DNA from 4 places in the Shewanella sp. SW24 genome. Region 1 is predicted to be linked to each of the others. Evidence: predicted binding sites of a transcription regulator. Region 1 holds the regulator's gene; each other region holds the start of a gene.
What was found. Region 1 encodes LexA, which represses DNA repair genes until DNA is damaged. Its sites were predicted from a motif close to TACTGTATNNNNATACAGTA; they were not measured.

Region 1 (3,179 bases):
CCGCGGTAAATGCCGGGTTTGTCGATGCGAGTCCAAGCTTCATTGATAAATCCAGGGTTGGCATCTTTCTTAATGGCAAAGGCGGGCACCCACCAAGAATGTATGACATCCTCTGAAGTCATCAGAAAGCGGATTTTGCGGTTTATCGGTAGAACGAGCGGTTTATCGACTTCCAATAGATAGTTTTCACCCTTGGTTTCGGTGCCTTCAATTTGTGCTCTGGGTGTTGTAAGTATGCTATAAAAATCAATATCTTGATCGAAATAGCTGTAATGCCATTTCCATTGGGAACCCGTGACTTTTACGGTGAGATCGGCGTTACTGGGATCTTCCATTGCGATTAAAGTTTTTGTCGCTGGAATCGCCATTAAGATCAAAATGATAAATGGCAGAATCGTCCAAGCGATTTCAACTTTAGTGCTTTCGTGAAAGTGGGACGCGACAGCGCCTTTGGATTTTCTGTGGTTGATCATGGCGTAAATCATGACGCCAAAGACCACTAGGCCTATTGCGCAGCAGATATACAAGATGGTCATGTGCAAGTGATAAACCTTGCCACTGATCTCGGTCACGCCAGGGGTCATGTTGAACCGCATGTCCGCGGCGGTCAACGGTGGTGCGAAAAGCACCACGAGTAAACAATACAACAATTGCTTCACAAGACTTCTCCTCTGCCAATTGCGAATAGCAACTACAAAGAAGAGCAACACAGTAAGTCTCAACTCTATGCAAACTCTTCAGTTCCCAAAAAAGCTTTTTTGACTTCAACGTGCGTTGGCGGCTGTTACTTTTAATCAAGTATTGTTACTGCTGGTAATTAGCCACGCTGGCACATACTGCTGAAATAAATCTGTTCTCTATTTTTAGTGGCGCTTCGAGTTCGATAAATACTCGATTCATTGACCACGGAAGGTGATATATCATCACCGACTTAACCAACCATACTTGCTGTTTAAATATTGATCAAGATCACTTATTTATCTAATTATCTGAAAAATTGCCAAAAAAAAGCCTCACATTCATAGGTGAGGCGGCTTTCAAGGTAAAAATTAAATGAATATTTAGTGTACAGCGCTAAAAAAAGATTGCTGACCGAAGAGATTGCCTTGCTCAATGCGTACGTCGGCATGTAAGTGACTGTTTACGTCTTCAAGCACTATGCCCATAGCTCGGGCACTTTTAGCCACGATTTGTAGGCGTCGATTATCCCGCGCATCCAATGATTGAGTCCAAGTAATGACTGCACTGGACGTACCACTTGTTAGGGCTTTCTCCATCGCCCACAGGGTTTCGACTTCATCTTTAGCATGTACCAGCAAAACTCTATCCATACGCACACCTGCGCTGGCGAGCATTTGCTTGTAGCCAATACTTGGAGGGTTGATGAGCACTAACCAACGGCCCTGTTGGCTTAACTGAGCGAGTTGTGCACTCAGATGAATTAATTCTTGGCGACCTTGAGTCTTAGTTGGCATGCAGGCGATGGGCGCATGGTGCCAGTCATAGTCAGCATCACGGACTTCATCGAGCCACAGGCCCGGATGGCGGGGGGCATTGCCAAGTAGTTTATTCATAGCCAATCTCCATTACGGATCACACCGACGGCGAGTCCTTCAATTGTTAAACTTTGGAAGCCTAAATCCACTTTAATCGGGGAGTAATCTTCATTTTCGGCATGTAGATAGACTACATTACCTTTTTTTTCGAAACGTTTAACAGTGACATCGTCATCGACTCTAGCGACAACCACTTGACCATTTCTAGCTTGTTCTACTTTATGAACTGCCAGCAAATCACCTTCGAGAATACCGATATTTTTCATGCTGTCGCCCTTTACTCGCAGTAAAAAATCGGCGGCGGGATGAAACATGCTTGGGTCGACTTGGTAGTACTGTTCAACATGTTCTTGGGCGAGGATAGGTTCACCCGCGGCCACTTGGCCGATGAGCGGTAAACCTGTTTCAGTCAAATCTTCGATTTCCGCAGGCAGACGAATGCCTCGAGATGTGCCTGGCATGATCTCAATGCAGCCCTTTTTTGCCAACGCTTTAAGATGTTCTTCAGCCGCATTGGCGCTCTTAAAACCTAAACGGGTTGCGATTTCTGCCCGAGTGGGTGGCATGCCAGTATCGGCAATATTTCGTTTAATTAGCTCTAAAATTTCAGCTTGGCGTGGCGTCAAAGGTCTCATGGTGTTTCCTGTTTTTCTATACAGTTACTGTTAGTATATACAGTATTATTTGCAGCGCAAGTATTAACCACTTTTTAGCTATGTTGGAGAGAATTAGCGAATATTGCCCATAGTCTGGTATTCTATCGGGCTAGTAAACGCACTTAATTGCATAAGAATAATGCCTAAACACGACTCTCTTTGGTTGAAATCATTACGTTGGATCCAAAAACACTTAGTGCACACTATTGTGGTACCTCAGGATCCCTTTGCCGATCTGAATCTGGATGCTTCCAGACCCCTTGTTTATGTGATGAAAACAGAATCTCTCAGTGACATAGCTGCTTTGAGCGAAATAACGGCTAAGTTAGGTTTACCAAGCCCTTATGAGCCTCTAGTGGCTAATGGTGTGACTGCGCCTCGGGTTGTCTGTCTTCAAGGACGTAAGCCACTGTTTGGCGAACGTGCTGGTAATGAGCCTTTCCTCGAATGCTTTATGCGTTTGTTAGCCGTGCATAAGGAACGTCCTGAATTGGATATTCAACTTGTGCCCGTGAGCTTGTATTGGGGTCGAACGCCAGGGAAAGAAGACGACACTATGAAGGCGGCCGTATTTGAGCGGGAAAACCCGACTTGGCTGCGCAAGTGCTTGATGATTCTGTTCTTAGGTCGACATAACTTCGTGCAGTTTTCGAATGCCGTATCCCTGCGTTACATGGCTGACGAACATGGCACCGACATGGGGATTGCCCATAAGTTAGCACGGGTTGCGCGCGTGCATTTCCGTCGTCAACGTAAGGTAATGACAGGGCCTGTGCTGCCAAACCGCCAAGCACTGTTTCATTCGTTACTCAAATCTGAGTCGCTGCGCAAAGCGATTCAAGAAGAAGCCGCCAGTAAAAAGATTTCTGAGACCCAAGCGCGCGAGACGGCTATTGAGTACCTCGATGAAATAGCAGCCGATTACTCAGATAGTTTAGTGCGTATTGCCGAGCGTTTCTTAACTTGG
Region 2 (3,179 bases), on a different contig from region 1:
CGCCAGCGTGCGGGGAATGGGTGTGGCTGTCATGATCAATTGATGCGGGTGGAAACCTTGGCTCACGCCCTTTTCCCGCAGGCCTAAGCGTTGGTGTACGCCGAATCTGTGCTGCTCATCGATAATAATTAACGCAAGTTTGTTAAAGACCACATGCTGCTGGAAGATGGCATGGGTACCAATCACCATCTGGGCGGCGCCGGATTCAATATCCGCAAGGGATTGCGCTCTGACCTTGCCTTTAAGTTTCCCCGCCAGCCAACCGACCTTAAGCCCGAGTGGCTCAAACCAAGCGGCAAAGTTAGTCGCATGCTGCTCGGCCAATAGCTCGGTTGGCGCCATCATGGCAACTTGATAACCGTTTTCAATCGCTTGCAATGCCGCCATCGCCGCGACTAAGGTTTTACCCGAGCCAACATCCCCTTGCACTAAGCGCATCATAGGGTGCGGTTTTTCTAAATCTTTGCCTATATCAGCCACGACTCTTTGCTGGGCGCCAGTCGGCTTAAAGGGCAAAGCCGCGAGGAAGGGATTGAGCAACTGCCCCGTGGCCTGCATGGTGACAGCGGCATCTAAATTACTGCGCTGCCTTAGGCGTAACATGCTGAGATTGTGGGCGAGTAATTCTTCCTGCACGAGTCGTTGCTGGGCTGGGTGTTGACCTAGCTCTAAATCGAACTGAGAGATCCCCGCAGGAGGGCGATGTAGCGTCTGCAGCGCTTGTTTAAGGCTGATGTTGTTAGGTTGCAATTGTGGTGGCAGAAGTTCAGTTAAGCCACCCTCTTCCAGCAATACCAAGGCTTGCTCCGTCAGCTTTAGCCAACTCGCCTGTTTTAAGCCCTCAGTCGTGGGATAAATCGGCGTTAGGGTATCACTCAGGTGAACATCTTCACCGGGATACACCACTTTATATTCTGGATGCACTATCTCAGCTTGATGACTACCACGGCGCACTTCACCGTAGGCGCGGATCATCAAACCATTTTGCATGGCATTACGCTGAGCAACGGAAAAGTTAAAGAAGCGCAGGCTTAAGCTGCCCGTATCGTCGCGCACATTGCAGACCAGCATGCGCTTGCGGCCTTGGATGATTTGTGTCGATTGGATTTCAGCTTCTATAGTGCCATAACCGCCTAGGCTGAGGGCGGCAATGGGATAGACTTGGGTTCTGTCTTCGTAGCGCAGGGGTAAGTGAAACAGCAGATCTTGTACTGTTGTGATGCCGAGCTTTGCGAGTTTCTCCGCGACCTTTTTGGCGACGCCTTTGAGGTCGGTGATCGGAACAAGATCCAATTGCTGCAAGTCGTTAGCACTCAATCACTGTGAATTTATACATATATTAACAGAGAATAAGCGTAAGGCAATCTCAAGGGGAATTAGGGTGTTATCAAATTTTGTTTGGAAGCATAGCTAATATCCTTCTGTAGCCTTAAGACCACAAAATTGTTGATAAGATATCGTTAGGCTGAAAGCGTGGTTAACTGTGAGTGTTATTACAACCAGCCTTTTTGCTTGGCAATGCGGGCTGCATCGATTCGATTACTGGCATTGAGTTTGGCTATGGCTTCTGAGAGGTAGTTGCGAACAGTCCCTTCGGCGATAAAAAGAGTTTCGGCGATGTCGGAGGTGGATTTGCCTTCGCTAGCGAGGCGAAGAGCGCGGCGTTCTTTGTCGTTGAGCGGGTCGACATCGCCAATCGCCATCATGGCAAGTTCAGGATCGATCACTCGTTTTCCCGCCATCACTTGTTGAATCGCGTTGACTAAGGTTTCCGAGGGCGCATCTTTAAGCAGAAAGCCGCCCACACCCGCTTCGATGGCACGTTTAATATAGCCCGCACGGCCGAAGGTGGTAATGACCACAACCTTAGTTTGGCTATGTTGCTCCTTTAACCATGTAGCCAGCTCTAAGCCTGTGCGGCCGGGCATTTCGATATCCGTTAGCAAGAGATCAAAGCTTTGCTGTTTGAGTAAGCTTAGAGCTTCGTCGCCGTCACTCGCTTGGGTGATACTAAAACCCCCTGCAAGCGTGAGGAGTGCGGCGAGTGCTCCTCGCACCATAGCTTGATCTTCCGCCAATAAAATCTTCATTAATGTGTTGCTCCCTGCAAAGGTAAACTGACGGTAAATCTATATCCCTGTTCGAGATTATAGCTCAAGCTGCCGCCTAAACTGTCGAGACGCTCGCGTATACCAGTGAGGCCATTACCCTCTATAAAAGGTTTGGCCGCGGCATTGTCTTTGACTTCGAGCAGCAGGCGGTCTGATTGCTTAGAAAAGTGGATAGAGCATTCACTTGCACCGCTATGGCGAAGAATATTATTAATGAGTTCGGTGAGGATCAAACTCAGTTGGCTTTCTGTGGTTGCACCTAGCTTGGGTAGCTCACCACTGAGCTCGACACTTAAGCCTTTATCCCTTAAGGATTTACAAAGCTGCGTCACGCAACTCTCTAGGCCCTTGTGTTTGTAGTCTGACACTGTGTGGCGGATCTGGCTTAAACTTTCCCTTGCAATTTGTCCTAGCTCAGTCAATTGGGTTGATGCGAGTTCATATTCTTGTTTTGCGATAAGCTTTTCGGCTAGCTCAGCCTTAAGGGCGATGGAAGATAGGCTATGCCCCATAATGTCGTGTAGATCCCGCGCGATACGTTCCCGCTCAAGCATAGTGGCCAAGGTGGTAATTTCTTGGGCACTTTGCTGTTCTTTCAATTTATGCCGATAACGTCTGCGTTCGGCGACACCAAACATGCCCACGCCGAGCACTAATCCCGAGCCGTAAAGCGGAAAGTAGTAACTGTTAAAGTGGTAAATCTCATTGAGGGCAAACAGCAGGCCGATGAGGGCTGCAATAGCCAACAGACAGGTCCGGAGAGGATAAAAAAAGCCAATGAAGAAAGCGGCAAAGGTAAATAGCGAGATAGAGCCTGGGTTGATTGGTGTGATCGCTATTGCTATGGCCACCATAATGAGAATGGGCAGATAGGCGCTACGGCTATTGCACTTATAGGTCCAAAAATAACTGGCAATAAAAGGGATTAACACGGCAAAACTGAGGGCGATTTTCCAGCTTGGATAGGGATTAATGGCAAGTGGGATCAGATAAAACACTAAGTTTATCAAATACACCCAAGCAAGTTTTCGTTCGAGCTGAAGGGGAGTGCTTATCATGATGCCTCTG
Region 3 (3,179 bases), on a different contig from region 1:
CGACAGTCAAACCTTGGTATTTGACTAAGGTTTTACCCACATCAATCCCAGTGGCGCTCGGAAAGTGAATTTGAATTTCAACCCCCGATTCTTTAATGCTCTTAATGCCCAGCCAAGCACCTAATGCCAACGCGACAATAGGAAGCAGCCAAATGGGCGAAAAGAGTTTTTTCTTTACAACTTTCGGCGATTCAATTTGTGTCATCTTGAGGTTCCAATCGATCCCAGAGTAAACGAGTGTCTAAAACTTTTGCGGCTAACTGAGTTAACAGAATAACCAAGGCAAATGCGGTAGCCGCAGGCGCGGGTTTCGCGTCGAGTAATTGTCCCATGTTCACTAATGCCACTGTGATTGAGATGACAAATAAATCGAGCATTGACCAGCGGCCAATCCATTCGATGATGTGAAAACCCACCATCAATTTCTTTTTTGAAATCGGAATGTCAAAGCTGATCGCACACAGATAAATGGATAAGCCGATGATTTTAATCCATGGTACTAAAATACTGGCGGTAAACACTATGATGGCAATAGGCAGCATATCTGAATGCACTAAATGCAAAATGCCCGAAAAAATCGTGTCGTGCCGCACTTGGCCTTGGTTGGTCAGCATAGTGATAGGGTAAATGTTGGCTGGCACCAGCAAGATGGCAGCGGTAATCAACAAAGCCCAACTTTTTTGCAGGCTGGAATAGTCTCTGACGTGCAACTCAGTTTCACAGCGCTGACAGTGCGTGAGTTCACTGCTGTTGAGTTGGCGACACACTTTACAGAGACATAGGCCGATATCTTTACCTTGTTGTTTCATATCAGCTATGACCTTCCAATAACGTCCACATATGTTCTAAGTCGTATTCTCTTTGTAGAAACAAGGTCACGAGAAACAGCATAGTGAAGCAAAATGTGCCCATACCAAAATAAATGTCCGAAAAATCAGATAGCTGAAATGATGAAACTAAGAAGCTGATCACATAAATTTCCAGCATAGTGAGCTGCGATAAGACGCCATGAAATTTTAACAACTGCTTCAATGAGTTACGCCAAAAAAGGCTACTCAATCCCCATTTCACAATTAAAATCTGTGTCAATATCGATAACAGTAATAAGCCAGGGCCTATCACCGCGGCGGCAAGTACGGCTACACCTACAACCCAATAGCCTTGGTCAAATACTGCAAATGCCCCTTGGAAAACCGTGGTAGTACGAATACTGCCGAAAAAGTGGATCTCGAGTACGGGTAAAAAATTAGCAGGGAAATAAAACACTAATGCCGAAATACATAGGGCTAACATACCATTCACAGAGCAGTATGGCGTGTCATAAAGTGCAGTGCTGCAACGAGGACAGATTGCTCTAACGCCGCTAGGCAAGGCACGTTTGCGGACTGCTAAATCGCAGGAGCGGCATAGGGTTACTGAATTTTCTGCTGCGTTTTCATGCATATAAAAATATATATTAGCCTAATAGGAGTAATAACAGCGAGATCGGTGCAAAGTGTCGTGCTAGTTAGCTGTTAAGCCACGTCTAGCGCTTTATAATCTTGGCAACGAAAGTACGCTAATAATATCAGATTAATCAGAACACTTGCATCACAAGTTCAATCTATGTCACTCTAGTTACTGTATATAAAAACAGTGCGAGGGCAGTCATGGCAGTAATAACACAGTTTGTCGTGGTCAGAGAAGGGGTTGAAAAGATGACATTCACATCTAAGAAGGAGGCTGATGCCTACGATAAGATGCTCGATATCGCCGATAACCTTATCCCCTTCATTCAAAAAGCTGATTTGGGTATAGATGAAAGTGTGGGCGAAAAGCTCGCATTCTATTTTGCTAACAATAAAGATGAGCTGACGAACTTGCTTAAAGGCGCCGTTCAGGTTAATAGTACGCCAACGAATCCGCCTGCAGCGAAAAAAGCGGCTAAAAAGACCGAAGCAGCAGAATAAAATTGTTAGGAAATGTAATGAAATCGAAATTTTATGAGTCACTTAACCGTCAAGCCTTGGCCTTGTTGGAAGGGGAAGATGACCTTGTTGCGGCGATGGCGAATTTTTCAGCCTTGCTCAATGATAATTTAACTGAGCTGAACTGGGTGGGATTCTACGTCATGCGTGGCGAACAACTGGTACTTGGCCCGTTTCAAGGTAAAGTGGCTTGTACACGCATTCCGTTAGGAAAAGGTGTGTGTGGTACAGCAGCATTCACTAATCAAACTCAGCGAGTGGCTGATGTCCATCAATTTGATGGTCATATTGCCTGTGATTCTGCCAGTAATTCTGAAATCGTTGTGCCAGTTCGTGCGCAAGGTAACGTGGTTGCCGTGCTCGATATTGACAGTCCTATCTTCGATCGTTTCGATGAAGAAGACCAAAAGGGGCTGGAATTACTGGTTAAAAGTTTTGAAAACTGCCTATTTGATTAATTTGCGTACAATAACGCATAATTCATAGTCGCAATCGGTGGCGTGCGCCTTATAATATGCGCCTGCACGCATTAAGCTGGTTTGATTGGCATGCAATGAATAAGCTTAGTGTTTTGAGCTGACAAAATTTGTTAAGGTATATTTTTTAACTTTAGTAAACGCGGCTAGGATGCTAATTTGTACGTTGACTCAATATTGAGTTTAACGAAGATAAACGACATGTAAGAAGCTGATATATATCACCTCGAATCGATGTCCCTTTTTGACTGTGGAAGTAATGATGGAATCAACAGAAAAGTTGACCGACACCAATGCAATTTTGGCGTATTTGTATGAAACATTTCCTTTGTGCTTTATTGCTGAAGGTGAAACTAAGCCATTAAAAATCGGATTGTTTCAAGATTTGGCTGAAAGGTTGGCTGATGATTCTAAAGTCAGTAAAACTCAGCTCAGAGTTGCCTTGAGACGTTACACCAGCAGCTGGCGCTATTTAAAGTGCGTTAAAGCGGGCGCACAACGCGTAAACCTGGATGGCGAACCTTGCGGCGAGTTAGAGCAAGAGCACATTGATCATGCTCAAGCCATGTTGAAAGAGAGTCAGGATAAGGCCAAAGCGAAACGTGCAGCACTTGCACCTAAGCCTGCGGCGAAGAAAGCACCTAAAAAGGTGGCCGTTCCTCAGCGTCCTAAAACTGAGCGTCCTGCTAAGCCTGCACCAAAAGCTGCAGCGCCAGTCGTCAATTATGTTCAAGCA
Region 4 (3,179 bases), on a different contig from region 1:
ATTTTGAAACACTCTGAGGCTGTTTAATAAGACCAAAGCCAGGCTCCTCCAATGCTTCAGCAATCACAGGATTTATGTCGGCAGCATACGCTGCACTTGTAAGGGGCGATAAAAATGTCAAAAATAATGCGGAAGACAGTTTTTTGTAACCGATATCCATATCACGTTGTCCTTATTTTTATTCAACATGAATTACTAATGTATTTAATGTTATTCTTTAAATTTGAAATTAAATCGATCTCAGCTAAAGTTAATGTTGCCAACATCGGAGCAATAACATTTACCCACATAAAATAACATTGCAAACATTATTTAAACAAGTGGTTATAAGAAGCTTGGTGAATTCATACAAGTTAATTTTAAAGACAAAAACCTATTTATTGCTCAATTGACACTGGGAATTAACCAAGGAGTCAATATATAATAAAATTAATCACTGCAAAAATAATTGTTAACAGTTTTATTTTTTAATCATAGTTGCCCATCTATAGGATTTTTCGCTAACATTTATCGAACAAAACACGGTATTTAGTCTTAACACAAACCTCATTGTGAGGGAGATTCATCCCCAACATGTTGAATAGATGGATAATGTCAATTTGGTTTGGGAGGTTAACCAATGTGACCCAATTTGTTACGCCCCTTCATTGTTTATTTTTTAGTCTAAAAATGGAAATAGCTATACCTCATTGATTGATGCATAAACGCTAGGAGCATGTTGGATATGCCATTCTTAATTTAACAGAATGGATTACAAAATCTCATGCATATTTGAATGTAAGGCGATGTTAAAAAATGAAGCGCTGAATTGCTTTGGGGCAGTTTGATGCTGAAAGACATCTGCACTCCTTCCATTGAAAGCACGCCTTAAAGAAGTGACTAATTTTCTGGAAACTGATAACATCAAAACTCAAGTTTTAGGAAAAATAGCTAAAAATTACTATTTTTCTGGAAAAGGCTAGTAAGCCTTATCACACAAACCTTTCCAGATTTATTGCTGATACCACCTGTGTAGGTAAATTATTCCCATCGCATAACGCTATTATGCTGCTCATACCAATAAACTCGGTTGTTTCAATAATCTAATGGATGCTGGCACAACCCCTTCGCACCAGAAGCGGTCATCAAGCCTAATTGATACCGGCTCAAAATCGTCATTAGCCGATAACAACCTGCTATTGGATAGATCTAAGACTTTACAAACAAATTCCTCGTTATACATGGCTATGATGACATCGCCGGAACTTGGAGTTAGTTGACGTGACACTATCAGGATGTCACCGGAGTGGATGCCCACCCCCGTCATAGACTCCCCTCTTGCACGGCCCACAAACGTCGATTCAACCAGAAGGTCATCGAGGCTTTTCAACACTAGAGGATCGCGCTTGCGTCGATGAAAGCGCACTGCACAAATGGCCACGCCCTGAATCTCTATCCCGTCTGTGACTGATATTTCGGAATAATGAGCATTGGTATTGGCATGAAGTTGATGATGGTCATGGTCATCGTCTAGCTGCCGACAAACGGTTTCGCCGTGCACCAGCGCCAAAACGACATCTCCCCGCGTCGCAGTCAATGACTTATCAACGACAAGTAGATCTCCGGTAAATAGCCCAAGACCCGTCATAGCGTCGTCGGTAACCTCTGCAAATACCGTTGCTGATGGGTGTGAGACAATAAGATTATTGAGGCTTAGCGCCTTCTCTTGGTATCCAGCGGCTGGACTCTCAAACCCATGTATTCCTGCCGATGCTAAGCCAATTATGACGTTCATAGGACAAATCACAAATACTGTACATTAATACAGTATAGCTAATTATTGAAACATCGAAAATCCCGAAGATGATTTTTTGCGTAAAGAATACATGGAGGGAACAAATATTAAAAAGATAAGCACTCCATTACAGGGTTAGAAACTACTGCTTGGAAGTTGGGCCTACTACCATCGGGGTTGTAGGTCTCACTGTTTTGAAGAGTATTAGACAGGTGATTTATCGCGTGTAAGTCTCAAACACTCGGTCAATATCCAGCTTGAACGCATCAAGGTCAGGCATTTCTCCAGTATGCTCTACATACCCCCAGAAGAACTCAGCCAGCTCAGCCACAACGTCGAATACCGCAAGCCCTGAGAACGCTTTACCCTCGGCATAGAGATCTTCACCTTTTAGCCAAAACGCTTCAGACAGCGCAAACAGCTCCATCACAAAGTCATCTTCCCCCATCCCCAACACATCACCAATGACTTGCTCGTTGGGGCTCGTCGTCAACACGGCATTGGTCAGATAGTAGTGGTACATAGCGACCTCTGCATGGTTGCACGGTGCAGTTGGCGTAGTTGCTAGTTCGGTCATTTTTTCTGTCCCATTCAGTTGATGTAGGAACATTCTATTACGGCGGCCGATTCTGGCAAATTTCAGGATTTACCCTTCTATATCAGCACCATACAAGACATGAATGACGCAAATCACCACGGGAAACGGGAAACGATGTTTCCGTAAAAACATCGTTTCCATTGCAGAGTGTTGAATAACTGGCTACACTGGGATTTATCGATGTAAGTCATTAACTTTGAAGATGTTTGAGGCAAGCAAATGGAACAATTGGCAGTGAAACCGAAGGCAACTCTTGAGGAAGTGACTAAGCTCGCGAATGAAATGCTTAAAAACGGTGTCGAGCCAACGACACGTAACTTGAGCGTTCATCTGCAGGGCAGAACATCGTCGATCCAAGGGTTCTTGATTGAGTACAAAAATAATCTTGAGCATAGAAAAAATGCTATCGCGGAAGAGGTTGGAAGCCTTGCCGTAGCTAAGTTGCTGTCTCAAGAACTGTTGCTCATGATTGACCGTCGTAACGAATCGCTGACCGAGCAAGTTGCCCAGTTGACGCGAAACCTTGATGAAACGCTATCGCTGTTAAGTGACAGTGAAGATAAGTTAGAAAGCGTCTTGAATACTACGGCGGCTCAAGTTGCGGAGATTGAAACCAGCACCGCAGCCAAGGTCGAAAAGGCCCAATCTGCTGTAAGCCTGATAGAGCAACAACTGCGAGAGTTAAAGGCCACCAGCGAAAAGGCCATTGATGACGCAAGAAATCACGCAAAAGCCGAAGTATTAAAAGCAGAAGCATTAGTAGACGCAGCGAATGGGCGCGTTGCACAAGCAGAGACCGAATTAAGG

Region 2: recG (ATP-dependent DNA helicase RecG) is a predicted target of LexA. The motif match lies at 1,319-1,338, and genes of this name have one in related genera.
Region 3: L5M17_RS15605 (YebG family protein) is a predicted target of LexA. The motif match lies at 1,619-1,638, and genes of this name have one in related genera.
Region 4: L5M17_RS22520 (S24 family peptidase) is a predicted target of LexA. The motif match lies at 1,790-1,809, and genes of this name have one in related genera.

Annotation. Positions count from the first base shown of each region.
Region 1 is NZ_JAKKSH010000011.1:105,493-108,671, forward strand. It holds gene coxB (cytochrome c oxidase subunit II) at 1-659, opposite strand, end outside; gene L5M17_RS11145 (cell division inhibitor SulA) at 1,062-1,574, opposite strand; gene lexA (transcriptional repressor LexA) at 1,571-2,191, opposite strand; gene plsB (glycerol-3-phosphate 1-O-acyltransferase PlsB) at 2,352-3,179, shown strand, end outside.
Region 2 is NZ_JAKKSH010000013.1:38,729-41,907, reverse strand. It holds gene recG (ATP-dependent DNA helicase RecG) at 1-1,302, opposite strand, end outside; gene L5M17_RS12255 (response regulator transcription factor) at 1,494-2,090, opposite strand; gene L5M17_RS12250 (sensor histidine kinase) at 2,090-3,169, opposite strand.
Region 3 is NZ_JAKKSH010000019.1:52,826-56,004, forward strand. It holds gene L5M17_RS15590 (PqiB family protein) at 1-205, opposite strand, end outside; gene L5M17_RS15595 (paraquat-inducible protein A) at 192-809, opposite strand; gene L5M17_RS15600 (paraquat-inducible protein A) at 811-1,443, opposite strand; gene L5M17_RS15605 (YebG family protein) at 1,650-1,949, shown strand; gene L5M17_RS15610 (GAF domain-containing protein) at 1,967-2,425, shown strand; gene proQ (RNA chaperone ProQ) at 2,706-3,179, shown strand, end outside.
Region 4 is NZ_JAKKSH010000051.1:6,877-10,055, forward strand. It holds gene L5M17_RS22515 (hypothetical protein) at 1-160, opposite strand, end outside; gene L5M17_RS22520 (S24 family peptidase) at 1,052-1,774, opposite strand; gene L5M17_RS22525 (hypothetical protein) at 1,992-2,351, opposite strand; gene L5M17_RS22530 (hypothetical protein) at 2,592-3,179, shown strand, end outside.